DNA from 2 places in the Gordonia sp. (in: high G+C Gram-positive bacteria) genome. Region 1 is predicted to be linked to the other one. Evidence: riboswitches for the same ligand, from Rfam matches in the RefSeq annotation. Region 1 holds a riboswitch; the other holds the start of a gene.

What was found. Region 1 has a riboswitch for thiamine pyrophosphate ahead of thiC (phosphomethylpyrimidine synthase ThiC). Riboswitches for the same ligand answer to the same signal wherever they lie in the genome.
Region 2: it holds a riboswitch for thiamine pyrophosphate, as region 1 does, so the genes downstream of both, ACTIMF_RS12785 (FAD-dependent oxidoreductase) here and thiC (phosphomethylpyrimidine synthase ThiC) in region 1, are expected to answer to the same signal.

The regions. Positions count from the first base shown of each region.
Region 1 covers NZ_JBQEDL010000009.1:49,462-65,319, forward strand. Annotated here, with positions in the region: gene ACTIMF_RS06580 (GNAT family N-acetyltransferase, cg3035/Rv0428c family) at 1-351, shown strand, start outside; gene ACTIMF_RS06585 (ribonuclease domain-containing protein) at 394-909, shown strand; gene ACTIMF_RS06590 (barstar family protein) at 906-1,346, shown strand; gene ACTIMF_RS06595 (exodeoxyribonuclease III) at 1,352-2,140, shown strand; gene ACTIMF_RS06600 (GNAT family N-acetyltransferase) at 2,160-2,513, opposite strand; TPP riboswitch at 2,696-2,809, shown strand; gene thiC (phosphomethylpyrimidine synthase ThiC) at 2,802-4,481, shown strand; gene thiD (bifunctional hydroxymethylpyrimidine kinase/phosphomethylpyrimidine kinase) at 4,478-5,335, shown strand; gene ACTIMF_RS06615 (hypothetical protein) at 5,324-6,016, opposite strand; gene ACTIMF_RS06620 (glutamate decarboxylase) at 6,080-7,459, opposite strand; gene ACTIMF_RS06625 (YhgE/Pip family protein) at 7,569-9,443, opposite strand; gene ACTIMF_RS06630 (ATP-binding cassette domain-containing protein) at 9,446-10,225, opposite strand; gene ACTIMF_RS06635 (acyl-CoA dehydrogenase family protein) at 10,506-11,729, opposite strand; gene ACTIMF_RS06640 (phosphotransferase family protein) at 11,731-12,747, opposite strand; gene ACTIMF_RS06645 (MaoC family dehydratase) at 12,747-13,199, opposite strand; gene ACTIMF_RS06650 (SDR family oxidoreductase) at 13,237-13,992, opposite strand; gene ACTIMF_RS06655 (helix-turn-helix domain-containing protein) at 14,099-15,175, opposite strand; gene ACTIMF_RS06660 (hypothetical protein) at 15,465-15,858, shown strand, end outside.
Region 2 covers NZ_JBQEDL010000023.1:35,357-51,214, forward strand. Annotated here, with positions in the region: gene gluQRS (tRNA glutamyl-Q(34) synthetase GluQRS) at 1-37, opposite strand, end outside; gene ACTIMF_RS12725 (alkaline phosphatase family protein) at 95-2,032, opposite strand; gene ACTIMF_RS12730 (ATP-dependent DNA ligase) at 2,182-3,225, shown strand; gene ACTIMF_RS12735 (DNA polymerase domain-containing protein) at 3,225-4,298, shown strand; gene ACTIMF_RS12740 (helix-turn-helix domain-containing protein) at 4,303-5,193, opposite strand; gene ACTIMF_RS12745 (VOC family protein) at 5,166-5,558, opposite strand; gene ACTIMF_RS12750 (HtaA domain-containing protein) at 5,665-6,750, shown strand; gene ACTIMF_RS12755 (tetratricopeptide repeat protein) at 6,889-9,270, opposite strand; gene ACTIMF_RS12760 (glutamate ABC transporter substrate-binding protein) at 9,276-10,283, opposite strand; gene ACTIMF_RS12765 (hypothetical protein) at 10,280-11,731, opposite strand; gene ACTIMF_RS12770 (NUDIX domain-containing protein) at 11,874-12,335, shown strand; gene ACTIMF_RS12775 (hypothetical protein) at 12,341-12,709, opposite strand; gene thiE (thiamine phosphate synthase) at 12,939-13,583, opposite strand; TPP riboswitch at 13,614-13,726, shown strand; gene ACTIMF_RS12785 (FAD-dependent oxidoreductase) at 13,719-14,741, shown strand; gene thiS (sulfur carrier protein ThiS) at 14,774-14,971, shown strand; gene ACTIMF_RS12795 (thiazole synthase) at 14,964-15,722, shown strand; gene ACTIMF_RS12800 (EamA/RhaT family transporter) at 15,732-15,858, opposite strand, start outside.

The DNA of each region.
Region 1 (15,858 bases):
GGCGGCTCGTCGCCGCGCGGCCGTTCGGCGGTGCCCGTCGAGTTCAACGCTCCGTCGGCCGCGGTCGCCGAGATCATCGACTGGTACGACGACCTCGACCTCCCCGCATTTGCCCTCCTCCCCGACCGCATCGTGCGACCCGGGCGAGTCGCCGTCGACGACGCTCAGGCGATGGAGGTGCTCGTCGCCTCGGCCGCCGTGCCCGTCGACGGACTCACCCCAATCGAGGTCGGCGAGGGGATGTGGGCGGTGGACGTCGAGGCCTCGAACGACGCTCTCCGGGCGGCGGCCAGACGGGCCGGATACGCGCTGCACCACACCGCCGTGGTCGGCGAACTCATCGAGCCGTAGGCGAATTCGATTCCGGGGCCCCACCGGTTACCGTGGAACGTGATGTCTCCTCCCAACCGCGACCCTGAGCAGTCCCGTCGCCGCATGCTCGCATCCGTGCTCGGTGTGATCGTGCTGTTGGCGGTCGTCGCGTTGACCTGGTGGGTCGACGGGCGCAACACCACAGACGCCGAACCGTCGGCAGCCGCCCCGTCGGGGGTGAGTGCGGCCGCAGCCGATTCGGGTTCGTCCGAACGGTCCCGGACTGCGGGAAGGCCGTCGAACGACGTTCCCGCCCGCGTCCAACAGACCCTCAGCTACATCGATGCAGGCGACTGGCCGGATGCAGCGAACGCGCCGGGGACACACGGCGGCGACGCGTTCCGCAATTCGGAGGGGCGCCTGCCGAAGAAGACGTCGAACGGCAAGAAGATCAGCTATCAGGAGTGGGACGTGAATCCGAAGCAGCGCGGGAGGGGACGCGACGCGGAGCGGATCGTGACGGGTAGCAACGGGTCGGCCTATTTCACCTTGGATCATTACGAGACGTTCACCGCGATCCGGGGCCCGGGCGCATGACCGCCGTCGCCGCCACCGCGCCGTCCCTGTTCGGGACCGGTTTCACCGCTCGCCGAGTCGATGCCGCCCGGATGCGGACAGTCGGCGGGGTACTGGACGCATTGGCGCAGACCTGGGACTTCCCCGCACACTTCGGCCGCAATCGGGACGCCCTCGACGACTGCATGCGTGACCTGCCGACCGGCTTGCACACGCCCGAAGGCGCTCCGTCGAGCGGCTGGTTGACGATCATCGAGAACGCATCGCAGTTGCTCGCGGACGAGCCGGACGCGCTGAAGTGGTTCGCCGAGTCGATCGACTTCTGGCGCGACTCCTACCGCAATTCCCACGATGACGCACGGTTCGCAGTGCTGCTGCTCGACGACGCCCCCGCCGTCGTCCGCGAGCGGTGGGCCGAACTCGGCGTCCGGGTGACCGATCCTACCGAGGAGATCTGAGCACCGTGCGCCTGGCGACCTGGAACGTCAACTCGATCCGTGCTCGCTCGGAGGACGTCGTGGCCTGGATGACGCGACACGCGATCGACGTGCTCGCACTCCAAGAGACCAAGTGTTCCAACGACCAGTTCCCCGTGATGAGCTTCGCCGCTCACGGCTACGACGTGGCGCTGCACGGAGACGGCGGTTACAACGGCGTCGCGATCGCGTCCCGTGTCGGCCTGGACGACGTCCACCTCGGGTTCGACGGCCAGCCGACGTACGACGGCAAGGCGGAGGCTCGAGCGATCTCGGCGACGTGCGACGGTGTGCGCGTGTGGAGCCTCTACGTTCCGAACGGCCGCGCGCCGGGCCACCCGCACATGAGTTACAAACTCGACTGGCTGGCCGCTCTCGCGGGGGTGACCCGACTGGAGTTGGCTCACGACCCGGCGGCACAGATCGCGTTGGCCGGGGACTGGAACGTCGCTCCGACGGACGCCGACGTCTGGGACCTGGCCTACTTCGCCGACCGCACGCATACCTCGGACGCCGAGCGCGCAGCCTTCACCGAGTTCGTCGACGCGGGATTCGCCGACAGCGCGGATCCCTTCGCCCCAGGCCCGGACACGTACACGTTCTGGGACTATCAGGCAGGCCGCTTCGACAAGAACGAAGGCATGCGCATCGATTTCGCGCTCTGCTCTCCGGCCTTGAACGATCGCGTCTTCGACGCCTTCGTCGACGCCGCAGCCCGCCAACTCAAGGGCGCGAGCGATCACGCACCGCTCGTACTCGACGTCTCGTCGACCTGAGCAGAGGCGGAACCCGGCGTCAGACGGGAGCCAGCGGGACCATTCCCGGGTGCGCTTCGAGGAACTTGCGGGTGAACGTGCAGACCGGCCGCACCCTCAGCGAGTCCTCGCGCATACACGCCATCGCGGTCCCGGTCAGTCGAGTCGCCAGGCCGTGACCGGCGTACTCGTCGTACATGACGGTGTGCAGAATGGTCGCGATGCGACCGTCGTCGGTGTCGTCGATGCGGTAACCGAGGACGCCGACGAGATCGCCTGCGACCCACAATTCGAATCGCTCGCGGTCGGGATTGTGCACGACCTCCGAGATCTGCTGGAGCAGCGATCGCGCACTGTGCTGCCGCGCCTGGTGATGACGGTTCCTCAGTTGCATGACACCTCCCTGTGACAACAGTCACAACACTACGGTGCGCAAGTGATGTGCGGCAAGTCACATCAGTCACATCTGCATCACGGTTGGGTGTGGCTCCCACAACGGGCGCAGTCGGCGCTAGGGTGGCTGGCGTAGGTCCGCGAGCTCAGCGGCTGGCGTTGCCTGGGCGCGGCCTACACGACAATTACACACGCGGGGGCTCTCACGATCCGAGGGCTGAGATGGCGACCGGCGGTCGTCGACCGCTCGAACCTGTCCGGGTAATGCCGGCGTAGGGAGGAGTCTTCCATGGGCACACCTGTGTCTATCCAAAGCGTCACCACTGGTCCGATCGAGGGCAGCGCGAAGCACTACATGCAGATCAACGGCATGCAGGTCCCGGCTCGCCGGGTGAATCTGACCAACGGTGAACACCTCGACCTGTATGACACGTCGGGTCCGTACACCGACGTGAACGCGGTGATCGACATCGAGCGCGGCCTGCCCGCGACCCGCGACTCGTGGGCCAGGCCCGAGCCGGTCGACGGCACGGCGACACAGCTCGCGTGGGCCCGAGCCGGGATCGTGACACCGGAGATGGCGTACATCGCCGCCCGCGAGGGCGTCGACGTGGAGTTGGTCCGCAGCGAGGTCGCCGCGGGACGCGCCGTCATCCCAGCCAATCATCGTCATCCCGAGTCCGAGCCGATGATCATCGGCAAGGCGTTCGCGGTGAAGGTCAACGCCAACATCGGCAACTCGGCGGTCACGTCGTCGATCGGCGAAGAGGTCGAGAAGATGGTGTGGGCGGCGCGGTGGGGTGCCGACACGATCATGGACCTGTCGACCGGCAAGGACATCCACGTCACGCGCGAATGGATCATGCGGAACTCGCCGGTCCCGGTCGGCACCGTCCCGATCTATCAGGCATTGGAGAAGGTCAAGGGCGATCCGACGGCGTTGACCTGGGAGATCTACCGCGACACCGTGATCGAGCAGGCCGAGCAGGGCGTCGATTACATGACGGTCCACGCGGGCGTGCTCCTACGCTATGTGCCGCTGACCGCACGACGTGTCACCGGAATCGTCTCGCGTGGCGGCTCGATCATGGCCGCCTGGTGCCTGGCTCACCACGAGGAGTCGTTTCTGTACACGCGCTTCGACGAACTGTGTGAGATCCTCGCCCGCTACGACATCACCTTCTCCCTGGGTGACGGTCTGCGGCCGGGATCGATCGCCGACGCGAACGACGAGGCGCAGTTCGCCGAACTGCGTACTCTCGGTGAGTTGACCACGCGTGCAAAGGCATTCGGAGTCCAGGTGATGATCGAGGGGCCCGGTCACGTCCCGATGCACAAGATCGTCGAGAACGTGAAGCTCGAAGAACAGTGGTGCGAGGAGGCACCGTTCTACACGCTCGGTCCGTTGGCCACCGACATCGCACCCGCCTACGACCACATCACCTCGGCGATCGGCGCGGCGATGATCGCGCAGGCGGGCACCGCGATGCTCTGCTATGTCACTCCGAAGGAACATCTGGGCCTACCGAACCGCGACGACGTGAAAGTCGGCGTGATCACGTACAAGATCGCGGCACACGCGGCCGATCTGGCCAAAGAGCATCCGAGGGCTCAAGAACGCGACGACGCGCTCAGCCGGGCCCGATTCGAGTTCCGGTGGACCGACCAGTTCAATCTGGCGCTCGACCCGGACACCGCCCGCGAGTACCACGACGAGACGATGCCCGCGGAGCCCGCGAAGACCGCGCACTTCTGCTCGATGTGCGGCCCCAAGTTCTGCTCGATGCGTATCTCGGCGGATGTCCGCGCCTACGCCGAGGAGAACGACCTGGTCACCGCGGAGGACATCGACCGCAAGATCGCGCAGGAGATGGCGGCCAAATCCGACGAGTTCGCCGCGGCAGGCAACCAGGTGTACCTCCCCATCTCCGAGGTCGAGTCCGTCTCGCAGGCGAGCGCACCCCGGTGACCGAACCGCGTCTGCTGCCGACAGTCGATCCCGGCCAGAGTCCTGCGCGTGTCATGACGATCGCCGGGTCCGACTCCGGCGGCGGCGCGGGCATCCAAGCGGATATGCGCACTTTCGCGCTTCTCGGTTTACACGCCTGTGTCGCGGTCACTGCGGTGACCGTGCAGAACACGCTCGGCGTCACCGGGATCGAGCGCATCTCGCCGGAGATCGTCGCCGCCCAGATGCGGTCGGTGGTCTCGGACATCGGAGTCGACGCGGCCAAGACGGGGATGCTCGCGTCGGCGCCGATCATCGATGCGATCGCCGACACCTGCGAAGAACTCGGCATCGGCGGCGGGCGCGAAGTCCCGCTCGTCGTCGACCCGGTCTGCGCCTCCATGCACGGTGATCCACTGCTCGCCGCCGACGCCCTCGACACGCTGATTCACCGGATGATCCCGTTGGCGGACGTGCTCACCCCGAACCTGGACGAGGTCCGGTTGATCACCGGGATCGACGTCGTCGACGCGGCGACCCAACGCGACGCAGCCCGCGCTCTCCGCGACCTCGGGGCGCGATGGGCGCTGGTGAAGGGCGGACATCTACGCGACAGCGAGGTGAGCCCGGATCTGCTGTTCGACGGAGACCAGTTCATCTCGGTGGACACACCCCGCATCCACACACCCCACGACCACGGTGCGGGCGACACCCTCGCCGCCGCGATCTGTGGGGCCCTCGCCCACGGCTACCCGGTGCCCGATGCGCTCGAGTTCGCCAAGGGCTGGGTCACGAAGGGTCTGCAGTCCGCGTATCCGCTGGGGGCCGGCCATGGCCCGGTGAACCCGTTGTGGCGGGTGCACTCACCGGACTGAGCCGACTCGATCGGCGGTCCTTTCCTGCACTCTCATCGCGACGAGCACGATGAACGACGCGAAGAAGAAGCAGAGGGCTCCGACGAAGGTGCCGACGGTGGCGAGAACCGCGTCGACCGTGGTCCCGGTGCGGCTCACGAACGATCCGACTGCGGACACGCCGAAGGCGATGCACCCGGCCATGTTGATCACCCCGGACCACCAGTCGGTACTGCGGGGCGCCCAGACGCGCCCGTCCGCACGGGTGAAGGCTAGGAGGACGAACACTCCGCTGATGAGGAACGCGACGGACCCGCCTGCGTCCGGGTTCCACACCAGGTGCTGTTGGCCGTGAACCGTTTTGACTTCGAGCGCCGAGGCGGTGCTCACGTTGAACAGGAGGGTGCCGAAGAACTGGGTGGACGCCGCCAGCCACTCGGCGCGCAGCATCACGCCGTTGCCGTACGACACCGTGGTCGCCATGGCACCGCTGCGCACCAACTGGATCAGTGCGGCCCCGGTGAAGAACCAGGCACCGATGAAGTAGGAGATGTTCGACGCGTTGGCCCCCGCCCAGTTGCCGAAGCCGGGAGCAGATCCCAGCGCGAACAGCGCCGAGCCGATCATGAAGCCGACGCACTGCTTTGTCGTGGTCGCCGTCAGGACGTCGGCGAAACGGTGACGATCAGCGGTCACGCGCATAACCTTTCCGGTGAACGCCGGGACGCCTCGGGCGTGTTCGCCCCGAGGCGTCCGGCGGAACGGTCAGTGGTGGAAGCCCGCGGTCTGTCCCTCGCTCGGCATCGGGCCGCTCAGTCGCTCAAGGAACTCGACTTCGGTGACGATGTCGGCGAGCAGCGAATCGGCGAGGTCTTCGCTCAACCCGGCGCGCACGACGATGCGCTGCACTGTGACGTCGGCGAGGTCATCGGCCAGCGGGTAGGCCGGGACCTGCCACCCCTTCATCCGCAGTCGGTCCTGGAGATCGTAGAGCGTCCAGTTGTCGGTATATCCGGTCTTCAGCCGCCAGGCGAAGACGGGAATGGTGTCGCCCTTGCTGACCAGTTCGAACGGCGCCATCTCAGCGATGGCCGTCGACAGTCGCTGCGCGACGTCCAGCGAATTCTGCTGAACGGCCCGGTAGCCTTCCCGACCGAGGCGAAGGAACTGGTAGTACTGCAGCAGAACCTGCGCGCCGGGCCGTGAGAAGTTCAATGCGAGGGTCGGCATGTCACCGCCGAGGTACGCGCAGTGGAAGACCATGCTCTCCGGAAGCGCATCGGCGGCGCGCCACACGATCCACCCCACACCCGGGTAGACGAGACCGTACTTGTGCCCGGAGGTGCTGATCGACGCAACGCGTTCCACTCGGAAGTCCCACTCGAGATCCGGTTGGCAGAACGGCGCGATCATCGCACCGGAGGCGCCGTCGACGTGAATGTGCACGTCGAACCCGGAGTCGGCCTGGATCTGGTCGAGTTTCGCGGCGATCTCGGCGACCGGCTCGTACGCGCCGGTGTAGGTCTGCCCCATGATCGCAACGACGCCGATAGTGTTCTCATCGACGTACTTCTGCAAGTCATGCCCGTCGAGGTACAGATGGTCCTCGGTGATCGGCACCCACCGCGGCTCCACCTCGAAGTAGTTGCAGAACTTCTCCCAGCACACCTGCACCGCGGTCGACAAGACAATGTTCGGGCTCTCGGTCGACTCGCCCGCGGCCTTGCGACGATGCTGCCACCGGCGCTTGAGCGCCAGACCGCCGAGCATGCACGCCTCCGACGATCCGATCGTCGACGTGCCGATCGCGCTCTCGACATCCGGGTTGTGCCACAGGTTGCCGAGGATCCGCCAGCACCGGTCCTCGATCTGGGCGGTCGCCGGATACTCGTCCTTGTCGATCATATTCTTGTCGACGGTCTGCGCGTAGAGGAGCTGGGCTTCTTTGTCCATGTAGGTGGACACGAAGGTCGCCAAGTTCAATCGTGAGTTGCCGTCGAGCATCGCCTGGTCGTGGACGATCTGGTAGGCCGTGCTCGGAAGGAGCATGTCGTCGGCCAGTTCATACCTCGGGAGTCGAGTCTGCTCGCCCAACCGGTTGAACACCGGGCTGAGGGCCATGTCTTCGTCGTTTCGCGCTGCCATGTCTGCTCCTCTATTTCAATCAGCCTGAAATTTCGCTGTCGGTCTGGTCGCGTTGGCGGTCAGGGTCGGCCGGTGTCGGGGTCGGCCGCCGGTGTCGGGCGCCGGCCGATCACACTTCGACAGGCGGATACAGCCTGTCCATCGTGTATTGCCGGTTTCTTCGGGCCGCGAGCGTCGACACGGCCAGGCACACCAGGGCGATACCGATGAGGACCGACATCGCGACCCAGAATCGGTAGTCGACGCCACCCATGATCATCTGTCTCAACCCATTGACGGTGTACGTCATCGGGTCCACCCAGTGGATGTATTGGAACGGCTTCGTCGTCGTCTCGACCGGATAGATTCCGCCCGCGGACGTCAACTGGATCATCAGGAACGCCAGTGTCACGACGCGGCCGACAGCTGGACCGAACAAGGCGTTGAACATCTGGATGATCGCCAGGAACGCCGCGACGACGAGCACCATGAATCCGAAGGTGCCGACCATGTGAACCGGGCGCATGCCGACGGCGAGCACGGTGACCAGGTACAGGATCAGCGCCTGCAGGATGCCGACCGCCAGGGTCGGAGCGAACGACGCCAGCACCGCGCGCAGAGAGTTCAGTCCCTGCGCGACCGGCCGCGACTGCAACGGTGTGAACAGCATCCACGCGATGATGCCGCCGACGAACAGCGCCAACGAGAAGAAGAACGGCGCGAAACCGGTGCCGAACGTCTTGGCCTCGTTCTCGTACTTCTCCGACAGCTGCACCGGTTGGGCCAGGGTCTTGGCGAGCGCATCCTGTTGGGCCTTGTTCCACTTCGGGATCGCCTTGCCCGCCTCGTCGAGGCCGCCGGCCAATTCGGCCGACCCCGACTTCAGTTCGCCGAGCCCGGACGACAGTTCGTTCGCACCGTCGCTCAACTTCGTCATATCCGACCGGACAGTGAGGATGTCGTTGTGCAACGCCCCGGTCTCCGCCAATCCGAGGAAGGTGTTCAACGGGCTGCCCTGCGTATCGAACTGGGAAGTCAGCAGCGACGAGTCGTTCCTCAGCTGGGCCAGCGGACCGTCTGCGTCCGGGCCGACTCCCTGTGTCTGCAGGAATTGCTTCGTGGGAGCAAGTGTCGTGGCGAGTGCACGCATCGCCGGGTCCGAACTCTTCGACAGTCTCCCGACGGCGGCGTCCACCGCATCCGACGCCCGTGACTGTGCGACGGCGGCGTCACCGAGCACGGTGTCGAGCTCGGTCACGTTGCTGTCGATCCGGGTGGCCACCGACCGAACCTCGGTGGGACTGAGTCCACCGGTGGCACTGGTCAATCCGACGAGCGGCTCGGTGGCTTTCAAGACGGCCGAGGACATCTCGTCGACGCCCGACGCGAGTTGTTTGCCCCCGGAGTCGGCGGTGACCAGCCCGGAGGCGAGCTCGTTCGCTCCGTCGGCTGCCTTCGTGACCTGCGGCAGCATCCCGTCGACCTGCTTGAACACGATATCGAACGTCTGGGTGCCCACCTGTGCCGACACAGTGGACACCACCTGCTGCGCGGCGTCCCCGCCGAGCACGGACGCGAGATAGTTGTTGGCGTCGTTGTAGGTGAAGATCAACTGCGCCGACCGAGCGTGACCGCTCGTCGGCGAGACCACCGCTTCGCTGAAGTCCTTCGGCAGAGTGATGGAGAAGTAGTACTCGCCGTGGTCGACACCGTCGGACGCCTCCCCCTCCGACACCACCGACAGGTCCAACTGTTTGGAGTCCAACAGGCCCTGGACCACCTGTTCACCGGCCTTGAGCGGCTTGCCCTCCATCGTCGCGCCGGCGTCGAGGTTCACCAGTGCGATCGGCATCCGATCGACCTCGTTGAACGGATTCCAGAATGCCCACAGGTAGAGGGCACCGTACATCAACGGCATCAGGATGATGACGGCGAAAGCCAGGCGAGGCATCCGGCCCCGGTAGTAGCGCTTGAAGTCGCTACCCGGCGAGAGCGCGGCGAGCATCTTCATAGAATTCGATCTCCCTGTTCGAGACGAACGAACTCGTTATCGGTCAGATTGGGCACCTCGATGACATCGGTGATGCCCGGCACCAGTTCCTCGCCGTTGACGTTCGCGGTAATGACGGTCTGGTCCGAACCGAGATCGACGAGGCGTTCCAGAAGGAGCCGCGCGTTCTCGTATCCGTGGAGGTTGTCGACTCCCCCGACGACGAGCAGCTCCGGTCGCCGAATGTTGGCCATCGCGATCCGAAACAGTGTGGCGGTCAGTTCGGGAAGCTCTTCGACGTACGCGTCGAGAGTCGGCAGGGTGAGCGGGCCGAACACCGGACGGCACAAACGCTCAAGGTCGTCGGCGTTCGCCTGTCCGACGAATTTGTACCAAGGCTGCGCCCACCGGCACTGTTCGGTGAGTACGTCGTGGACGCGGATCGTCTGCTCGATCTCGTCGACCTCGTCGACGAAGCCGAGCGCGGACTTGTTGAACAATTGATGGGCGCGGTTGCTCTGACCGAACGAGTGAAGGCTTCCCGACGTCGGCTTCATACGTCCGGCGATCGTCAGCAGCAGCGCCGTACGACCACGTCCCGGCGCACCGACCAGGACGGTGACCCCACCGCGCCGTATCCGGAACTCGACCGGCCCGTAGATATGCCCCCAGGAAGCCTTGACGCCCATCCCCTTGGCTTCGATGATCACTTCGCCGAGTGCGCCGCCGTGCTGGGAAGCATCCAGGTAGTGCGATGCCCAGTTCTCCGCTGACACGGAGTCGAAGGGCGCCGTCATTGCGCAGTCTGCGTGGGCAACGGTGTCGACCACGCGAGAATCACGCGCGCGTCGCACCGACCAAGGTTCTTCATGGGTCGAATCCTATGTGCGACTCAGAGGACGAAACCGCTGTTCGGCGGGCGCCAAAGTGCAAGCGGGCAGCCGGATTCGAGCGGGCGGGCACGGCGAATCGGTCGCACCTGCGGATATGGCGATCCCCCGTTGGTCACGCGCGTGAACGAGCGCCCCGAGCTCGACATTTCTGGCACGCTTTTGCCACCTAATGGCGCATATTTGACTATCCGCGAGAAGCGTTTCTCCGCAGCTCAGCCTTGGCGAGCGAGTTCTTGTGAACTTCGTCGGGACCGTCCGCGAAGCGCAGCGTGCGGATGCCCGCGTAGGCCGCGGCAAGCGGGAAGTCCTGCGAGAGGCCGCCGGCGCCGTGCACCTGGATGGCCTTGTCGAGGATCCACTGGACTGTCTTCGGCGTCGCGATCTTGATCGCCTGGATCTCGCCGTGCGCACCCTTGTTGCCGACGGTGTCCATCAGCCACGCAGTCTTGAGCACCAGTAGACGCAGTTGTTCGATGCGCACTCGAGACTCGGCGATCCAGTCACGGATCACGCCCTGCTCGGCGAGCGGACGTCCGAATGCGACGCGATCGGACGCACGGTCGCACATCGCCTCGATCGCCCGCTCGGCGAGACCGATCGCCCGCATACAGTGATGGATGCGACCCGGCCCGAGCCGGGCCTGCGCGATGGCGAAACCGTCTCCCTCGTTCGCGATCACATTCGTGGCCGGGACCCGAACGTCGGTGAAGGTCAGTTCTGCGTGGCCGCCGTGACTGTGATCGTCATACCCGAACACCTCCATGCCGCGGACCACCTCGAGGCCGGGGGTCTCGCGCGGGACGAGGATCTGTGACTGCTGCCGGTGGCGCGGCGCGTCCGGGTCGGTCTTACCCATCACGATGAGGATCTTCGCGTTGGGGTTCATCGCCCCGGTGATCCACCATTTGCGACCGTTGATCACGTACTCGTCGCCGTCACGCCGGATGGACAGCTCGATGTTCGTGGCATCCGAACTCGCGACGTCGGGCTCGGTCATAGCGAACGCCGACCTGATGTCGCCGTCGAGTAGCGGCTGCAGCCACTGTCCCTTCTGCGCGGACGTGCCGAACTCACTGAGCACCTCCATGTTGCCGGTGTCCGGGGCCGCGCAGTTGAACACGGCAGGCGCGAGATTCGAACTGCGGCCGGTGATCTCGGCGATCGGCGCATACTGCAGGTTGGTCAGTCCCGCACCGCCGCCACCCGGCAGGAAGAAGTTCCAGTAGCCGCGAGCCTTCGCTTCAGCGCGCAGCTGCGTCAGGATCGGCACACTGTCCCACGCCCACTTGTCGTCAAGTTCGGCGAGTTGCTCGTCGAAAACCTTCTCAGCCGGGTAGACATGGGACTCCATGAACTCGGTGACACCGTCGATCAGTTCGCGAGTCGATTCGTCGAAAGCGAAATCCACGTCAGTTCTCCTTCAATGCCGCGATACCGGCGTCCAATAGTCCGAACACTCCGTCGCCGAGTTGAGAGAACCCGTCCCCGACGGTCTGCCCGTTCACGTACCGGTAGTGGATGCCCTCGACGATGCCCGCCAGTTTGAAGCAGCCGAGAGCGATGTAGAAGCCGAGTTCGTCGAGATCACGGTCGCTGCCCGCGGCATACCGCTCGATGATCTCGCGCTCGGTCAGGTAGCCGGGGGCTGCGGTCGCATCGGTGACCGCGCCGGGCGTGATCTGGGCCAGGCGCCCGTAGATGAGCATGAGCGCGAGGTCGGTGAGTGAGTCGCCGATCGTCGACAGCTCCCAGTCGACGACGGCCCCAATCTCATCACGCGGAGTGACGAGGACGTTGTCGAGACGGTAGTCGCCGTGGACGATCCCGGGTGCGGTGTCGGCAGGCACCCGTTCGGTGAGCATCGCGTACAGCGTCTGGATCGCCGGGATGTCTCGGGTGTGCGCGGCGGCGAACTGTTTACGCCACCGCTGCACCTGCCGTCCGAGGAATCCCTCGGGCCGTCCCGCGTCCGCCAGTCCGACGTCGGAGGGGTCCACCCGGTGTAACTCGACGAGGGTGTCGACGAGCCTCTCGGCGATCACCCGAGTCCGCTGCGGCCCGAGCGCTTCGAGCTCTTGTTTCGAACGGTATGGCACGCCGTCGATCTCGGACATCACGTAGAACGGAGCGCCGAGAACGTCAGCGTCGTCGCACATCGCGTACATGGTCGGTACCGGGACCTCGGTCTGTTCGAGCGCCGCCATCATCCGGTATTCGCGACCCATGTCGTGAGCGGTGGCCAGGAGGTGACCGACGGGTGGACGACGCAGGATCCACGACGACGAGCCGTCGGAGATCCGGTACGTCAGGTTCGATTTGCCGCCCGCGATCAGCGTCGCGGTCAGGTCCGATCCCGCACCGTCGACGTGTTCGGGCAGCCAGTCGCCGAGGACCGCCAGATCGAGCCCGGGGTGTTCGGAGCCCATCAGAAGGCGACGACCGACACGGTCTCGGCCACGCAGGCGGGTTTGTCGCCGCCTTCGCGTTCGACCGTCACCCGGTTGACCACCTGAACACCGGCTCCGGTCCTGGTCGCGGAGATGATCTCGACGCCCGCGCGCACACGCGACCCGACCGGCACCGGCGACGGGAACCGCACCTTGTTGCTGCCGTAGTTGACCCCCATCGTGGAGCCCTCGATCTTGTAGACCTGCCACGACAGCATCGGGATCAGGGACAGCGTGAGATATCCGTGCGCGATGGTCGACCCGAACGGCCCGGCGGCCGCTCGTTCCGGATCGACGTGGATCCATTGGTCGTCACCGGTCGCCTCGGCGAACCGATCGATACGTTCCTGGTCGATCTCGACCCAGTCGGAGTATCCGAGATGGGTGCCGACTGCGGCTTCGAGCGCGTCCGGTCCGTTGAGAATCTTCATCTACGTCTCCCTGCTGTCGCTCGCTGTGGTAGGCCGTTCAGTCCTTGGGTCCGCCCGCGACGTACAGCACCTGTCCGGAGACGAAGCCCGCTCCTTCGCTCGCGTAGAAGCTGACGGCGTGCGCGATGTCGGCTGGCTCGCCGACGCGCTGCACCGGGATCTCCTTGGCCATCGCCGTCTTGAAGTCATCGAAGGCCATTCCGATCCGGTCGGCGGTCGCGGCCGTCATGTCAGTCGCGATGAAGCCGGGGGCGATCGCGTTCGCGGTGACCCCGAAACGACCGAGTTCGAGCGCCAGAGTCTTGGTCAGGCCCTGCATTCCGGCCTTCGCCGCGGAGTAGTTCGCCTGGCCGCGGTTGCCGAGCGCCGACGTCGACGAGAGGTTGACGATGCGACCCCAGCCCTCCTTCGTCTGATAGTTCTGCACCTCACGCGACATCAGGAAGGCACCGCGCAGGTGGACGCTCATGACCGCGTCCCAGTCGGACACGGTCATCCTGAACAAGAGGTTGTCGCGAATGATGCCGGCATTGTTGACGAGGATGGTCGGTGCGCCGAGCTCGGCGGCGACGCGGCTGACCGCGGACTCCACCGCGACCTCGTCGGACACGTCGGCTCCGACGGCCAGTGCCCGACCCCCGGATGCCGTGATCTCATCGACGACTTCCTGGCAGGCGGTCTCGTCGAGGTCGAGCACCGCGACGGCGTGACCGTCGGACGCGAGTCGACGAGCGACTTCGGCGCCGATCCCGCGAGCTGCGCCGGTGACGATGGCTGTCCGCTGAGTGGTCATGAAACTCTCCTTATGGACCGATTACCGAATGGACAGATCCCGAGTAAGCGATCGCTTACTTTTCCGCGGTTCACTATGCCCCAGGATGCGACCGCCGTCAACGGCGCTAGGAAACAGACCCCACCACGATGCGTTGGCGGTACTCGACTGGCCCGAGCCCGAAGCGAGCCTTGAACCGATTACGGAAGGTCGCGACGGAACGGAACCCCGACGCCGCCGCGACGTTCCCGACCGGCAGCCACGGGTTCGCGACCAGTATCTCGCAGGCGGTCTGGACTCGAGCGTCGGCGATCGTCGTCGCCAACGACTGGTCGGCATCCTCGAACAGCCGATACAGTTGCCGACGCGACAGGTGAAGTTCGGCCGCGATGGCGTCCGGAGTGAAGCCCGCGTCGCGGTGTCGTCGCGCAATGAGGTCGAGCGCGGCCTGCTGGTTGAACAACACGTCATCCTGCAGTCGATAGGTGTCGCCGGATATCAGTTCCGACAGCGCGGCGGTGACGAGGTCGATCGCAGCCAACTCGGCGTCCGAGGACGGCGGCGGAGCGTCGGACGCCGCAGCGTCTGCAGCGAAACGTCGGACGAATCCGGCCGCCGCCCGCGCCAGCGGCGTCCTTTTCGTTATGGGTCGACGCGGCTGCTCGGCGAGACACCGGTGTTTACCGAGCAAGGCGAGTGGGATCGCCAGACCCGACGGATCCGAGACCGCCGAGACAGTCTGGACGAACGGGCGCGTCGCCGCGATGAACGCCAAATCACTAGCCGCATACTCGTACTCGCGACCGCACTGGTGAATTGCTGTGCGTCCACGCATCGAGGTGACGGTCACCAATAGCGTCTCGAACGGGACTGCGTTCACGAGTTCGGTCGTCCGCTCGGCCCGCACCGCCGAGTGCACGGAACAGAACGCTGACGTCATCGACAACTCTCGATCGAAACGGACTGCCCGAAACGAGTCGGGATCGTTTGCGATGATGTCGACCCCACCCCACCATTCGCGCATTCCCGACGCGCCTGCGAAGTGCGAAGGACGCACTCGTCGCTGCCGGTCGACGCCGAGACGCGCCTCCCACGCCGCAACGATGCGCGGCGTGAGGTGGGGCCCAGCGTCGACGTCCCGAGCCACTTCGCTCGAAGGGCGGTTCATCGGATGGCGGTTGAGAACATGATTCAACGGCGTCATGTATGACCTCGATCAGTCGTCACGATCCAAGTCGGCTGGGAGGGAGCCGAGGCAAAAGATGCCAAGGCGGACATTACCGCCACTCGGGCCATCCAGGAAGGATTCGCAAAAACCAGATCGATCGATCAGGAACGCCGCACGGTAAAGTGAACCCGCGCACGGCCCACCGCACCGATTTCCGCCTCATCCGAGGAGCAGACTGTTGACTCGACCGCCACCCCCGAACAGCCCGGAAGACCCCGGGACCAGCGGTGATGACGTCTACCCCGAACAGCCTGCTCCATCGGACATGACGCAGACGCCGTACGGAGCGATCCCGAACGATCTGTACAGCGGCTCCCCCGCCGCCGCGACGGCGTCCGCCGGCGCGCACGCCGCAGTCCGCCGCATGCAGATCATCGCGACGGTCGCCTGCGTCGCGGCGGCACTCGTGATCATCGCCTTCTTCATCGTCGGCAATAAGGGCGGCGACGACCAGCCCGCCCAAACCGTCACCGAGGCCGTCACCGAGACCGCGGCGGGCGACGGCAGCACCGCCACCCGCACGGAGACGACTACCGCCACCCAGACCCGAGACAACACTCAGACAGAGCGCCAGACGGGGACGCGCACAGTCACCGACACCAAAACGATCACCCGGACGGCGACCGAGACGGTGACCGAGACCGAGTCGGTTCCTGCCG
Region 2 (15,858 bases), on a different contig from region 1:
GGGCGGATCGGCTTGCGGGAGCGAAGTCGTTGGCCACGCTCAACACGGTAAGGCACCACCGGTCGGTGCAGGCACGGTGACCACCTCCTGACGATCAGTCGGCGCGCAGCGGGGACGTCGGCGTCTGCTGCCCGCCCTCGAGGCGGCCGGTGAAGTACTGCCTGCCTGTCGGCGAGGTGAGGGTCACCTCGTACCAGCCGTCGGTCACCACGGACGCAGTCACGTCGTGTCCGTCCACTTCAACCCGTCGGGCCGCATGGTCGAGGACGACGTCCGCGGAGGAGCCGTTCCGCGGGAACGATAGGTCGCGGAGGAATCGGTCGGGGCCGGTCACCACGACATGTTCGGTGATCGAGGCCAACTGCACGCGCCGCCTACCGCGCACCGTGTGGTGTTCGGCGCGGCCGTCGTAGAACACGCCGAACACGGCGGGCCGGGACCCGTCGTTCCGCAAGTGCAGGACGCCGCCTTCGACGACGGCCGACAATCGATACGGGGTCGGGAGGGCCACCGCCGGATCGGTCTCCTGCACCGGGCGGCCGCCGCCCGGCTCGGCCTCCCATCGTTCCTCGAACGACGGCACCGGTCCTGGGTGCGCGGGCAGTCGGAGGCCGTCGGAGCGGGCGAAGTCGAAGGCCGACACCAGGTCGCCACACACCCGTCGGCGCCACCTCGAGATATTCGGGCACTCCACGCCGGTGACACGCTCGAGGAAGCGCACGACCGACGTGTGGTCGAAGACCTCCGACGAGACGCGACCGCCGACAGTCCACGGCGAGATGATCGACATCGGGACACGAAAACCGAGTCCCATCGGCTTGCCGTCCCACCACTCGCCGGGTTCGTCCTGCGGCGGCAGCGGCGGCACGACGTGGTCAAAGTAGCCGTCGAACTCGTCGAAGGTCAGCAGCACCGCGGTCTTCGCCCACACGCGGGGATTCGACGCCAGTGCATCGAGCAGGCGGTAGGTGAGCGTGGACGACTGGAGCGGCGACGATGCCGACGGGTGCTCGGAGTCGGCCGCCGACGCGACGATCCACGACACGGTCGGCAACTGATCGGACTGCACGTCGCGGCGGAACCGGGAGACGAGCGAACCGGGCTCGCTTCGATACAGGCCCCGGCGGTACAGGTCGGTGAGCCCGCCGCCGATGCGGCCGGCGCCGTCGTGCACGCTCTGGGCGCGCGCACGCTGTTCGTCGACGTCGGACTCCTGCAACAAGTCCTCGTAGAAGCCGGTCAGATCGCCGCCGCTCTCGCCCGCGACTTCGACTGCCGCGCGTCCGAGAGTGCGGAACGTCGCGAAGAAGTCGAGGTTGTTGTCGGTGTAGTTGTCCCATTCCTGGTATACGCGCCAGTCGACGCCTGCTTCGTGCAGCGACTCCGCATACGTCTTCCACGTGTAGCCCGGGTGTGTGGAGTCGTAGGCGTCGTTGCCGATTGCCCGCTGACCCGACGGCTCGAAGCCGCTGGTTCCGGAGAACAGGAAGTTCCGGTTCGGGCTCGTCGACGTCGGACACGACGAGAAGTAGCCGTCGCACACCGTGAACGTCTCGGCCAGTGCGAACTGGAATGCGATATCGCGCCGATCGTAGGCGGCCATGGTCGCCGTACCCTTCGCGCGGACCCACCTGTCGCAGTGTCCCTCATTGAGCGCCTGCTGCCCGTCTGGCCACGAGTGCGGTAGGGACGCAAGATATTCGACGGACAGGTCGCCGCGGTTCGCGGCGTCGCGAGCCAGGAAGGGGTGCACGTCGTCCTGGTCGAAGACACCGGGTTTCGCGGAGTTGTCGGCGAACCCGCGCACCCCGCGCAGCGTCCCGAAGTAGTGGTCGAACGAACGGTTCTCCTGCATCAGGACGACGACATGCTCCACATCGCGCAGACTCCCGGCCGGTCTTCCGCGGGCCACCGCGTCGAGCAGTGAAGGCGGCAGAAGCGTTGCGGTAGCAGCAGTTCCGGCGGCAGCCGCCGTCAAGCCGAGGAAATGTCTGCGGGAATGAGCCGAGACGGACTTCGGTGTGATCGCCATCGTATTCAGACGTTAGGGTCGCCCGGTGGCGCGGCGGTGTCGACGTAGTGTCGGGCGAGCGACCAGCGGGCTGCGTGACGGTGAGGGGCTCGGTCGGCGGTTCCGGCCAATCCGTTGCCGCTGTCGGTGCTGTCGTGGACGATGAACGGGTGGACCTTCCGATCAACCCGCCCGTCGCGCCGATGCTCGCGAAAGCGGTGACGTCCGTCCCTGACCAGCCGGCAGACGGTCCGGCGTTCTCGTACGAGCCCAAGTGGGACGGATTCCGCGCGTTGATCTTCCGCGACGGCGACGAGGTCGTCATGTCCTCGCGCGGCGGCAAGGACCTGGCGCGGTACTTCCCCGAACTCGTTGAGGCGGCTCGCGCCGCATTGCCCGAGCGGGTCGTCGTCGACGGCGAAGTCGGTGTCGTCCGTGAGATCGACGGTGTCCGGCGCCTCGATTGGGACTCGCTGAGCCAACGGATCCACCCGGCGGCCTCGCGCATCGAGAAGCTCGCGCGCGAGACGCCCGCGATCTTCATCGGGTTCGACGCGCTCGCGCTCGGCGACGACGAACTGACCGGGGAAGTGTTCACGGTCCGCCGTGACGCGCTGCTTCACGCGATCGGAGACGGCGGATCCCTCCAGGTCAGCCGGGTGACACAAGACCCGGTCGTTGCGGGCGACTGGTTCACCGCCTTTGAGGGCGCCGGTCTCGACGGTGTCGTTGCGAAACGCCTCGACGGGCTGTACGTGCCGAACAAACGCGAAATGGTCAAGGTCAAGCATAAGCGGACCGCGGACTGCGTTGTGCTCGGTTATCGCGTCCACAAGAGCGGAACTGGTCTCGGATCGATGCTTCTGGGACTGTACGGCGATGACGGCGAACTCCGGATGGTCGGCGGGTCGAGCGCGTTCTCGGACGCGAAGCGGATCGAACTGCAGGAGATGTTCGAGCCGATGCGCCTGGATCCGGACGGTGTCGCGCAGGGCGAGGTGTCGAGGTGGCGCACCGCGGGCAGTAGCGAGTGGCTGCCCATCCGCCAGGAGCTCGTCGTCGAAGTGGCCTACGACCAGATGGAGAACGGTCGGTTCCGGCACACGGTGAAGTTCTTGCGGTGGCGCCCGGACCGCGACCCGGCCAGTTGCGGATACGACCAACTCGAGGTCCCGCTCACCTACGACATCCACGACGTGCTGGAGGGCTCCTGATGGCGAGCAAGAGTTCGAAACCCAAGCCGGTCATGCTCGACGTCGATGGTGTCGAGGTCAAGCTCAGCAATCCCGACAAGATCTACTTCCCAGAACTCGGTGAGGACGGCGGGCGGAAGGCCGACCTCGTCGAGTACTACCGCGCGATGGCACTGGCCGGGCCGCTGCTCGACGCAGTCGGTGGTCGCCCGACGTTCCTGCAGCGCTTCCCCGACGGTGTCGAGGGCGAGGAGATCTACCAGAAGCACCTGACGAAATATCATCCCGACCACATCGAGTCGACGCGGATCGTCTTCCCGTCCAAGCGTTCCGGCCAGGCGTTCTGTCCGCGGATCCCAGCCGATGTGGTGTGGGCGGCGAACCTCGGCACCGTGACACTTCACACGTGGCCGACGCTGGACCCGGACAACGACCATCCCGATCAGTTGCGCATCGACTTGGACCCGTCGGCGGCGCGCGACTTCGACGATGTGCGCGCGGTGGCGATCGATCACGTCCGACCGCTTCTCGACGAACTCGGATACACGGGCTTCGTCAAGACGTCGGGCAGTCGCGGCATCCACGTGTTCGTTCCGATCCGACCCGAGTGGGACTTCATCGCCACGAGGCGTGCGGTGATCGCGTTGGGACGCGAATTGGAGCGTCGCGCACCGGACCTCATCACCACGTCGTGGTGGAAGGAGGAACGTGGCGACCGGATCTTCATCGACTACAACCAGAACGCCCGCGACCGGTCGATGGCGGCACCGTACTCGGTGCGTAAGTCTGCGACCGCGCGGGTGTCGACCCCGCTGCCATGGGACGAACTCGCCAACGTCGACCCGGAGGGCCTGACGATCGCCACCGTGCCTGCACTCGTCGAACGACGCGTCGACCCGTGGGCCGACATCGCCGATCACGCCGTCGGACTCGAGCCGCTCCTCGAGATGGTCGCTCGCGACGATGCCGACGGTCTCGGCGACCTCCCGTACCCGCCGTCGTACCCGAAGATGCCCGGTGAGCCGCCCCGCGTCCAGCCGAGCAAGAAGGTCGCCGAGCACTGGGACGCCGACGGCAACCCGGTCGAGAAGTAGCCGCTCACTTCGCCGACATCCGCTCACCTAGAACGCGCTCGCTCCCCTCCCGAGGGGAGCGAGCGTCGTCGAGGTGAGCGGCGTCGGTGAGACCGTCAGCACGACGGTCCGCGAGGAACCGCGTCGGCGCACGGCCGGTGAACGACGCGAACTCGCGAGACAGGTGCGCTTGGTCGGCGTAGCCCAGGTCGGCGGCGACGTGGGCGGGGGCGCAACCGGCCTCCAGGAGACGCCGGGCCTCGTCGAAGCGGACGAGCCGTGCCGCCTGCTTCGGGCCCATGCCGAACTCGGCGGCGAAGACCCCGGTCAGCTTGCGGGCAGACCACCCCGATTCCTCGACCAGGCTCGACACCCGCACACGACCGCGCGAGCGGAGGATCGCTTGCCACGTCCGGACGGCGTCCGGGTCGGCAGAGCGCGCGGCGTCCCTCTCAATCAGTTGGTCGGCGATGATCGCCGACGCTGCCTGTCGCCGCACAGCGTGCGGGAGGTCGCCGAGGGTGTCGCGCAGACGTGACGTGAGCGCGGCGTCGACCTGGTCGAGTTCTTGCATCGACGACAATGATCCGACGGGGACGCCGAAGAGCCGCCGAACGGCCCCGGGCGTGAGGTCCAGCTGTACGCCGACCTGGTTCCCGTCGTGGTGGACCGTGTACGCCTCGACGTGCAGTTCGCCGATCCCGCATGTGAAACTCGTCTGGCGATTCAGACCGGGTCCGGTGAGGACCAGGCCGTCGCGCAGGTCGACGATCAGGGTGACCGTCGGTGACGGGAGACCGAGGTGAGTGCCGGGGGCGACGCCTCGGATGTCGTACGGCGCAATGTGCACGCCGGCTGCCGCGACGGCGGACTCCGGTAGGTCGGACTTCAGCCCGCGTACGTTCCGAAACTCCACAGGTTGCCCTCCGGGTCGGCGATCGAGAACCCTCGGGATCCATAGTCCTCGTCGGCCATGTCGCGCACCAGCTTCGCACCGAAATCGACGGCGTTCGCGTAGACGGCGTCCGGATCGGCGACGACCACGTACACGTTGGCGGTGCCGACCGGCGTGGTGAACGTCGAATCGGCTTTGCCTGCCGAACTCACCATGACGCGACCACCGTCGGGCCACAGCATCTCCGAGTGCATCACCTCGCCCGGACCGTCGCCCTCGACGAGGATTCCGGGCTCGAACCCGAGCCGACCGAGCCAGTCGCGTTCGGCGAGCGGATCGCTGCAGGTGATTCCGGGCCAGATGTTCATGTCTTTGCGTGTGTTCATGACAGGAATTCTTCCCGCCCGCGCCGCCTCGGTCTTGAAGAAATCGGCACGATGAGGGACTTAAGCCCCGATCGGATAACAATGTGAATAGGTTAGGCTCGGCTCTATGTCTCGTTTACGTGGTCTTGTCGTTCTGTTCGTTGTCGTGACCTGCGCCCTCGCCTTCGCGGTGACCGGAACCGGATCGGCGCACGCGCAGCGGTTCGCTCCGGCGATCACTGTGTTTGCGGCCGACGGAGTGACGCCTATCGGGGACACTCCGCTGCACCCCGGTGACGAGGTCGTGGTGACCGGGACCGGATTCGATCCCGCCGCGAACACCTCGGGCCTGCCGGTACCCGTCCCGCCCGGCGTTCCGCACGGCACCTTCGTGACCTTCGGCGGTTTCGCGCCGGTGTGGCAGCCGTCGAAGAACGCTCCGGCGTCCTCGCGCGCCGAGGTCCGCGGCAAGACCAAGTGGGCGCTCTCGCGCTCGGCGCTCAACCGGGTCCCCGAGGTGCCGTTCGACCTGCGTCGCACCATTCGACAGCAGTGGGTCCCGCTGGACGCGCAGGGCCGGTTCACGGCGCGTCTGACGCTGGCGACGCCCGATAAGACGCCGGCGAACAAGCGGTGGGGCGTCTACACCTACGGCGCAGCGAACTCGGTCAACGCCGCGCAGGAGAAGTTCGTTCCGCTCAACTACTCGACCGAGCCCGGCCCCAACACGCCGACGCCCCCCGCTCAGAATCTGGTGTGGGGCTACTCGTCGAGCTTCTCCGATGCGATCGACGTGACCGAGGGCGCCCTCTCCGGCAAAGACGGCGCGGACGTCGACTCTCGCGACCGCATGACCTTCGAACTCGCCGACAACACCATTCGCAACGGTCGCGGCGAACTGCGCTACACGGGTACCGCCGTCGTCTACACGCGCTTTCACCTGCTCGAGGTCGCGCTCGCCGACCCGATCATCCGAGTGAACGGGACGCGCGCCGTCCTCTCGATGAAGACATCGTCGACCGACATGAACGGCGACGACCATCTCCGCCGAACCGACATCGCGGATCTGCACCTCACGGCCGCGGAGGCGGCGCGACTGGCGAAGAGTCAGAACGTCTCCGGCGTGAAGGCCACGTTCCGCGGCGGCATCACCCCGACCTCTCTCGCCGCGTTGTCGCTGTCCGGCGCAGATGCCGTCGACGTGCGTTTCTAGAGGTCTCGACTCCGCTCGACCAGCTTCGCTGTCTCAACAGACTCCGCTCGACCAGCTTCGCTGTCTCAACAGACTCCGCTCGACCAGCGGAAGTAGGGCTCGACCAGCGGCGGGGGCCTCGGCCGGCGGCGGGTCGCGCTAGAACAGGGTCGCGGGACGGACCAGGTTCGCCAGGTCGACGAGAAGGAAGCGGTGCGCGCGGTTGTCGCGCGTCGCGCGGGCCAGTTCGCGCAGGGACCGCTCGGTACCGGCGCGCAGGCCGGGCTCGGTGAACGGGAAGCCGAGGAAGTCCTCACCCTCACCCGATCCGGGATGCGCGTCGATCCAGCCGAGAGCGCTGCCGAGGACGATCAGTTTCAGTCGCCTGCGCCGTGGATCGTCGAACCCGATCTGGTTGAAGCGGGTCGACGCCTCGAACAGCTCGTCCGGCGTGATCGCGCCCGGCGGTCGGCCGTGGACGAGGGACAGGATCGCGCTGATCTGGGCGGTGCCGAAGTGTCGGCTCGTGATCGGCACCTCGTCGAGCGGCTCGATCGCCTGCGCGATCTCGCCCTCGGCGAGGAGCATCCGCGCGTAGCCGAACGCCGCGGTGACGATGGCGTGGTCGGTGAGCCAGAGGTCGTGGTAGGCCTGGCGGGCGATGTCGTACCAGCGTTCGACCTGCGCGGCTTGGTCATTGCTCGACAATCCCTCGGCCGACAGCCAGTAGCCGATGAGCTCGGCCGTACCGGCGACGGCGAGCTTCGGGGCGACCTCGCCCGGAAGAGCCTCAAGCACTTCGTGGAATCGGTCGAAGGCGAGTTCCGGTTCGGCGTTCAGTAGGGCACAGATCCCGAGAAACCAGTGCAGCCGCCACGAGTCGCCGTGATTATCGGCGACCTCTCGCAACAGTTGCAGCGCGGTGTCGAGGTTGCCCAACTCCAGGTGTGCGCGGGCCTCGGCGAGGTCGATCTCCAACGACGGATGCTCCGCGCTCCGCCGGGGGTACGGCACCTGGTCCGGTGCTATCAACGACGAGAAGCCTTCGGCCCGTGCGGCCTTGATCGTGTCCAACGTTTGACGCGGGTACGAGAGCGCGGCCGACGTCAGCACGTTCGCTGCGGGGTCTGTCGGGTCGACGAGCGGGATGGGGAGCGCGCGGGCGATGTCCGCGGGATCATGGATGGCAGCGTCCTTCGCATTGAAGAAGCCGTCGACCGGCGCCAGGAGCAGTTCGGTTCCGAATGTCGAACGCTGCGGGGTGAACACCGTCGACAACGACGGTCGCGGAACACCGGTGTGCAGGGCGACGGTCTCGCGCAGGACGTTGAGGACCTGGGTGGTCATCTCCTCGGCAGACTCGAACCGCTCCGTCGGATCCGTCGACGTAGCGCGCTGCAGGAGAAAGTAGAAGGACGGATTGGCGACGAAGACCGGGGTCGTCTCCGGGTCGGGGAGCCCGTCCAGATACCGACCGTCCTCCATCGGCATGTCGACGGTGAGCACGGCCAGCGTCCGGCCGATCGAATAGATGTCGGTCGCGACCTGCGGCCCGGTCTCGGCGATCTCCGGTGCTTGAAAACCGGGAGTGCCGTACAGGCGGCCGTACCCGTTGATCGACGACACCGCACCGAGATCGATCAGCTTGACCTCGTCGGCGGTGATCATGATGTTGTCGGGCTTCACGTCGTTGTAGACGAGGCCGACCGAGTGCAGATAGCCGACAGCCGAGAGAACTTCCAGGATGTAGGCCATCGCCTGCTCGACCGGCATCGGCTTCGTCTTGCCGGTGGGGCCGGTGGTGAGGTGTTTCAGAGTGTGACCGCCGACGTACTCCATCACGATGTACCCGAACAGTCGGCCGTCGTCGTCGGCCCACTCGACGAAGTTGAAGATCTTCACGATGCCCGGATCGTTCACGGATGCGAGGAACTGCCGCTCGGCGATGGCGACGGCCTGCGCCTGCGAATCGGACGAGTTCAGCAGTCCCTTGAGGACGACGGGGCGATCGGACACGTTGTGGTCGACCGCCAGATAGATCCACCCCATGCCACCGTGGGCGATGGCGCCCGCGATCTCGTACTGGTCGGCGACCATCGTTCCGCGTGCGAGCCCTGGCACGAACGAGTAGCGCGACCCACAGTTCGGGCAGGTGCCCTGGGCCGGGCCCTTCCCCGGTCCGGAGCTCCGGCCGACTTCGGCGCCGCATTTCCAGCAGGTGCGTTTGGACTCGACGATCATCGGGTCGGCGAGGACGGCATCGGCCGGGTCGATGTCGGTGACGTCCGGAAGCTGCACCAGGCCGCTTCCGAGTCGACGGTCGTGGATATGCGACGGAGTCTTGCGAATCTTGCGGCGCGAGGAGGTTATGTCCTCGAACAGTCGTCGGACCTGGGTCCCCTGGGTGCCCTGATGGACGGGAGTGGTGCCGACCGTGGACATCGGGACAGCGGCCTGAGTCACCGGCCCGTCGTCAGTCGCAGCCGGCATCGTCTGGACCGGCTGCGTCTGGTGCTCGTCAGTCTTGTCGTCGTTGCTCATCGTCTTCAATCACGGTAGGTGTACGGCGGGGGCGATCCGGGGCCCAGGACCGAGAGCCACCGGTTGTACGAACTCTGCCAACTGCCGTCCGCACGTCGTTTCTCGAGGATCGCGTTGATGAACTCGACGAAGTCGGGGTGGTCTTTGGCCACGCCGACCCCGTAGTCCTCGGCGCCGAGGCTCTCCCCGACGACCCGCGCCCACGGGTCCTGGGCGGCGATGCCCGCGAGGATCGGGGTGTCGGAGGTGATGGCGTCGACCTGTCCCTGCTGCAGCATGACCAGGCAGTCGGCCCAGCTGGCGGTCGTCGCGAACCGGGCTTTCGGCGCCAACTCCTTGACCCGGTTGGCCGACGTCGACGACAACGAGACACACACTCGTTTTCCGTCGAGGTCGGCGGCACTCTCGATTCCGGTGTGCCGGTAAGCGAGGATCCGTTGTGAGGCTTCGAAGTACGGGATCGAGAAGTCGATGGCCGCCAGTCGTTCGCAGGTGATCGACATCGATTTGATGACGATGTCGACAGTGCCGTTCTGCAGAGCTTCGATGCGGTTGGCGCTGGACACCATTCGGTAGTCGATCCGGTTCGGATCGCCGAAGATCGCGTCGGAGATCCAGTGCGCGATGTCGACGTCGAACCCCATGACGTCTCCGGTCAGTGGATCGCGGAAGCTCAGTGGGTTGGACCCGAGGTCGGTGCCGACGACCAGTCGGCCGCGTTTGAGGATCTGCTCCATCATCGATCGCACAGGCATCTGGCCGGGCGTCGGCAGTTCGCCCTGCGGTCGCAGACTCGACGTGTCGCAGTCGGTCGACTCGGTGGACGGCGCTGGGCTGTGGTCGGAGTCGTCGAAAGAGACGTTCGGCGGGAGTGGGACTTCGGCGGTGGTAGTTGGCGGCTCGCCGTTCTCGCTCGTCGCCATTCCGCAGGCGCTCAGCCCGACGGTGACGGCCAGGGCGAGAACGGCGACCGAGACTCCCCGTCTGGCCCTGGCTCCTGCGCGTCTGGTCACCGGTACTCCCGGATTCGAGGGAAGAGCCCGCCGAATACGGCGATCGCCGCGACCCCGCACAATACGGCGATACCGGTGCCGGTGAACCCGAGGACGCGTTGCGCGGTGTTGATGTTGTTGCGGAAAGTCGACCGTGCTTCGGCGATGGCCTCGACTAGTGCAGCGTTGGCCTCGTCGTAACCGGTTGCCGTACTGATCGTGCCGTCGCCGACGGTGAGCGACCGGGCGCTGGTGAAGTCCCCGGCGGTCAGAAGCCGACCGACTTCGGCGTGTGCCGAACGCCAGCGCTCGACGGCCGATTTCACCTCGTCCAACGGATCGGTGATCCCGGCGTCGTCGTCGAGTTCGGCCGAGCTCTGGAGACCGTCGGCGCGATCGACGATCTGGGCCATCGACGTCTCGAACAGTCGATCGAGCTCGCCCGGGTCTGATCGGCGGACTAAAGACAGCGTCTCGGCGGACCGAGCCTGCTGGGTGAGGATCCGCATGCTGGTCAGGGTGTGCAGCGGGTCCGCTCCGGACTCTTTGGCGGTGTTGGCCGCGGCGACCGAGGTCAGACCCGAGACGAGTAGCCACACAGTGCCGAGTCCGAGTGCGGTGAGCGCGGCGATCAGACCGACGTTGAAGTGGCGCCGCGTCCGTCTGGCCAGATATCGCCCGGTCACCAGGAGCATGCCGATGATCAGAAACAACGCGACGTAGACGCCCCACGGAGGCACCGTCAAGGTGCGTTGTGGCTCGGAGATCGCCGCCGAGCGCTGCTCGTAGAGTCGCTGCGCTGCGGGCAGGATCGTGTCCTGCATGAGGGTCGATGCGACGGTGAGGTAGGCCGACCCGACGGGGTACCCGAGCCGGTTGTTGGTCCGGGCCGTCTCGACGAGACCGGTGTACTCGGGCAGCTTGACCGCGAGCGTGTTGAGGTCGGCGCGGGCGCCCTCCTCGTCGTCCGTGTGTGCCGACGCGTCGTCCCGGTACCCGTCGGTCGCGGCGATCAGCGCGGTCGACGCGGTCGCGATCGAATCGGTGAACGAGGCGCGGAGTTCGGGCGACTCGCGGCCACCGGAGATGAAGGCCGAGTTCGCGGACGCGTCGGCCACCGACAGCGAGCTGTACAGGGTCTCGGCGGCCTCGGCCTGCGGCTCACTCCGGTCGATCAGCGACGAGAGCGTCTGGCTGCGGGTGGTCAACGCAGCTGACGAGTACCAACCGGTCAGGGTGCACGCGAGGATCATCGCCAGCAGGATGATGACGAGCTTGCCTGGCGTGGTGGTCGCGTAGAACCGGAAGGAGACGAGGGGCGAACTCACTCGCTCCCGGGTCATCGCGGCGAGCTCGCGCCGGTCGGCGATGACTTGTCGGAGAGTTGGCCCGGATCCGCTCCGTTCCGGGATCACAGTTCGCCCGGCGTGCGTGAGCGCGGAACGCACTCCCGAAACCTGGCCGGTCACGACAAATCCCTTCACTTGGGTTGGTTTCAGCCTAGTCGTCGTGCCTGCGGTCGTCCGGTAACACCCGGTACGGTGAGGGGCGAGTCGCCGGTCATCGGTGTCGGCGACACCGGAATCGACGTCGGACGGCGTGGGAGGCAGCGTGCAGGGAGACGGCGACGGCTGGGTCTTCGACGCCGACGGCCAGCGGTACTGGGGTCGGCATGGAGCCGCGGGACTGCTGTTAACCGCGGCGACCGACAGCGGGGTTGCGGTTCTGCTCCAGCACCGCGCGATCTGGTCCCATCAGGGTGGTACGTGGGGTCTGCCGGGCGGAGCCCGCGACTCGCACGAGACCGTCGAGCAGGCCGCAGTCCGGGAAGCGCACGAAGAGGCGGGCATCTCCAGCGATCAGGTGGACGTGGTGGACGCGGTCGTCACCCATCGAGCGTCCAGTGGCTGGACGTACACGACGGTGCTCGCGCGAGCAGCGTCGCAGGTTGCGACGACTCCGAACGGAGAGTCGACGGAACTGCGTTGGGTGCCTGCTGTTCGCGTCGCGGAACTCCCGCTCCATCCAGGACTGGCTGCGGCGTGGCCCGCATTGGTCGATCGGCTGACCTGAGTGGCTCAGCCCTTCGACAGCTGATTGGCTCCCGAGATGAGGGCTGCGACTGCGGATTCGTCTGCCGTGCTGCCGATCCCATACGACCAGCAGCGGCGGCCGTCGGCGTCGCACAACAAGTAGGTGGTGACTTCCTCGTCGTCGGTCTGCTGCGAGATCGAGACGATCTCGACGCCCGCGTCGATGTCGTAGAGCATGGCGGTCATCGCGCCGATGATGCCGGACGACGTCGCCTCGAGGCGGACCGTGCGCTGGTGGACTCGGACGCTCGCGGTGCAGTGGACCAGATCGGCGCGGCACGGCTCGAAGGCGAAGGCTTCCAACGAGATCGAACCGGTCGGAGCGTAGGTCGTGTCGAAGTGTGCAGTGGTCATGGTGGCCGCCTCCCGGGGAAACCAGGCGGGTGTGCGGCGGTCGCCGCGCCCGTCACGGGTCCAGGATGTCGGTTGAATCTGAATGGAGTGCATCACGTCGGTTCATTTCGATCGAAGAATCGGTGACCGACGAGAAATTGTGGAGCAAACGACGAACCCGCAGCGGGGGGTCGGTCGAATCAGACCCCGCTGCGGCAGGTTACGAGAAGCTTCCACATCATGATGACGGTCAGCGTAGCACTGCTTCGCGGAGCGCGGAAGCGGCCCGAGAGGGCGCGTCGGCGGCGGTGATCGCCCGCACGACGACGATCCGGGAGGCGCCAGCGGCCGTGACCTCGGGGACCCGCTCCAGGTCGATGCCGCCGATCGCGAACCAGGGTTTGCCCGCGGAGCCCGCCGCGGCCGCCCGGACGAGATCGAGCCCGGTCGCGGGGCGCCCCGGCTTGGTCGGCGTGGCCCACAACGGGCCGGTGCAGAAGTAGTCGACGTCGCGGTCGGCGACGGCTGCGTGCATCTGCTCGCTGTCGTGTGTCGAGCGGCCGATCACCATGTCGGGGCCGACGATCGCGCGAGCCGCAGACGGCGGAAGATCGTCTTGTCCGAGGTGTAGGACGTCGGCGCGGGCGGCGTGCGCGAGGTCCGCTCGGTCGTTCACCGCTAACTGTGCGCCGCCTTCGTGGACGACCTCACGCAGCCGAGCGAGCGCCGCCAACTCGGTCGCCGCATCGATCTCCTTGTCTCGCAGTTGGACGATGTCGACGCCGCCGGCCACCGCGGCGGCGACGAAATCCATCAGGTCGCCGCGCTCGGTACGCGCATCGGTGCAGAGGTACAGGCGTGCGTTCGAGAGCGCGGTGCGAGGATCGACTGGCATAACTGCAACGGTAGGCTGGTGGCGCAAGAGGCGAGAACACACGGGAGTCCGGGGCGCCGGGCTGAGAGTGCGACGCGAGCCGTCGCTGACCGTCTGACCTGATCCGGATAATGCCGGCGAAGGGATTTGATCATCGTGGGACGAGAACTCTCGGTCGTGGGCGGCGGCGTCGTCGGACTGGCGTGTGCGCTTGCCGCAACGGACGCCGGATGGTCGGTGACTGTGTACGACGCCGGACCGAGCACGCGGGCCGCCGACGTCGCGGGCGGTATGCTCGGCTGCCTCGGTGAAGGACACCCCGGCGAAGACCGCCTCCTCGACGTGTCGTCTCAGTCGGCGAGCCTCTGGCCGGACTTCCTCGCCCGCCTCGGCGACCCGGCCGTCCGCACAGCCACCGATAGCGTCCTGATCGGCGCGTCCAGTACCGATCTCGCCTATCTCGACGACCAGGTCGCATTCGTCCGAGACCGACTGCCCGCAGCCGCTCTGACGAGGTCGACGGCCTCCGAGCTGCGTCGGGCGGAACCGGCTCTCGGGCGCGGACTCGTAGGCGGGTATCTCGCCGAAGGCGAAGGCGCAGTGGACAATCGGCTGCTCATCGAGGCGCTCACCGAAGCCCTCCGCGAGGGCGGCGCACAGATCGTGGAGGCCGTCGTCGATGATCCGACTGCCCTGCCGGGCGAGCATGTGTTGATCGCCGCCGGGCTCGGTAGCGCGGCATTGGCCGCCGTCGCCGGAGCGCCCGTCCCGGTGCACGGGGAGAAGGGCGAGATCCTCCGCCTGCGTCGGACCCGATGGTCGGTGCCGCCCCCGAGTCACGTCATCCGCGGCCGCCGTCACGGCCGCCCCGTATATCTTGTGCCGCGCGCCGACGGGGTCGTTGTCGGGGCGACTCAGTACGAGGCGCAAGGGCCCGACGACCGGGCACCTCAAGCCGTCGGCGTCGCCGACCTGTTGACCGACGCGATCGCCGTCATGCCGGGGCTCAGCTCCTACGAGCTCGTGGAAGTCGCAGCCGGGATCCGGCCGTGCTCGGCCGACGGACTGCCCGTCGTGCAGCGGATCGACGATCGCGTCCTCGTCGCGACCGGCCACGGACGTAACGGCATCGCCTTGGCGCCGTGGACCGCATCGCGTGCCATGGGACTGCTGGCCTGAGCATCGACACATCCGAGAGAGAAGAGACGATCATGGAATTGACGGTCAACGGCGACGCCGTGCAGATCGACGGCCCAGTCGACGTTCGACGACTCCTTGCGCACATGGGTTTCCCGGACGAAGGCGTCGCCATTGCCGTCGACGGAGTGGTGCGCCCGAAATCGCGCTGGAGTGAGGAGATCGGCGAGTACGCCGAGATCGACGTCCTGACGGCGGTGCAGGGTGGCTGACCCGTTCGTCGTCGCAGGCCGCGAGTACGCGTCCCGCCTGATCACGGGGACGGGAGGCGCGTCGAACCTCGCGGTCCTCGAGCGTGCGCTCCTCGCATCCGGTACCGAACTGACGACGGTGGCGATGCGGCGCGTCGACGCGACGTCGGGGACTGGAGTCTTGGAGCTGTTGCGCCGTCTCGACATCGCAGTGCTGCCCAACACTGCGGGGTGCCATACGAAGGACGAAGCCGTCTTGTGTGCGCAACTCGGACGCGAAGCCGTCGAGACGAACCTGGTGAAGCTCGAAGTGATCGCCGATGATCACACGCTGCTGCCCGACCCCCTCGAACTCGTCGACGCAGCCGAGTCCCTGGTCGCGGACGGATTCGACGTCATGGCGTACACGAACGACGATCCCGTCCTCGCGCGCCGCCTGGAAGACGTCGGTGTCGCCGCAGTGATGCCGCTCGGTTCGCCGATCGGCACCGGCCTGGGCATCTGCAACCCGCATAACATCGAGATGATCGTTGCGCGCGCTGGCGTACCCGTCGTCCTCGACGCCGGTGTCGGCACCGCGAGCGATGCCGCGCTAGCCATGGAACTCGGTTGCGACGCAGTACTTCTCGCTAGCGCGGTGACCCGGGCCAACGATCCGGAGGCGATGGCCTCGGCCATGCGGCACGCCGTGATCGGTGGCCGGCTCGCGGCCGGAGCGGGACGGATTCCCAAGCGGTTCTGGGCGCAGGCGTCGAGTCCGGCGCGCGAGTGACGCCCAGACCTAATCGCCCTCGCTGACCTCTTCGCGCCCGCGGCGCCAGCCACCCTTCTCCGGGGGAGCTTCGCCGAAGTGGTCGGGGTCGCCCGTGCTGTACCACGCGACGAGGACGGCGCCGACCACTGCGCCG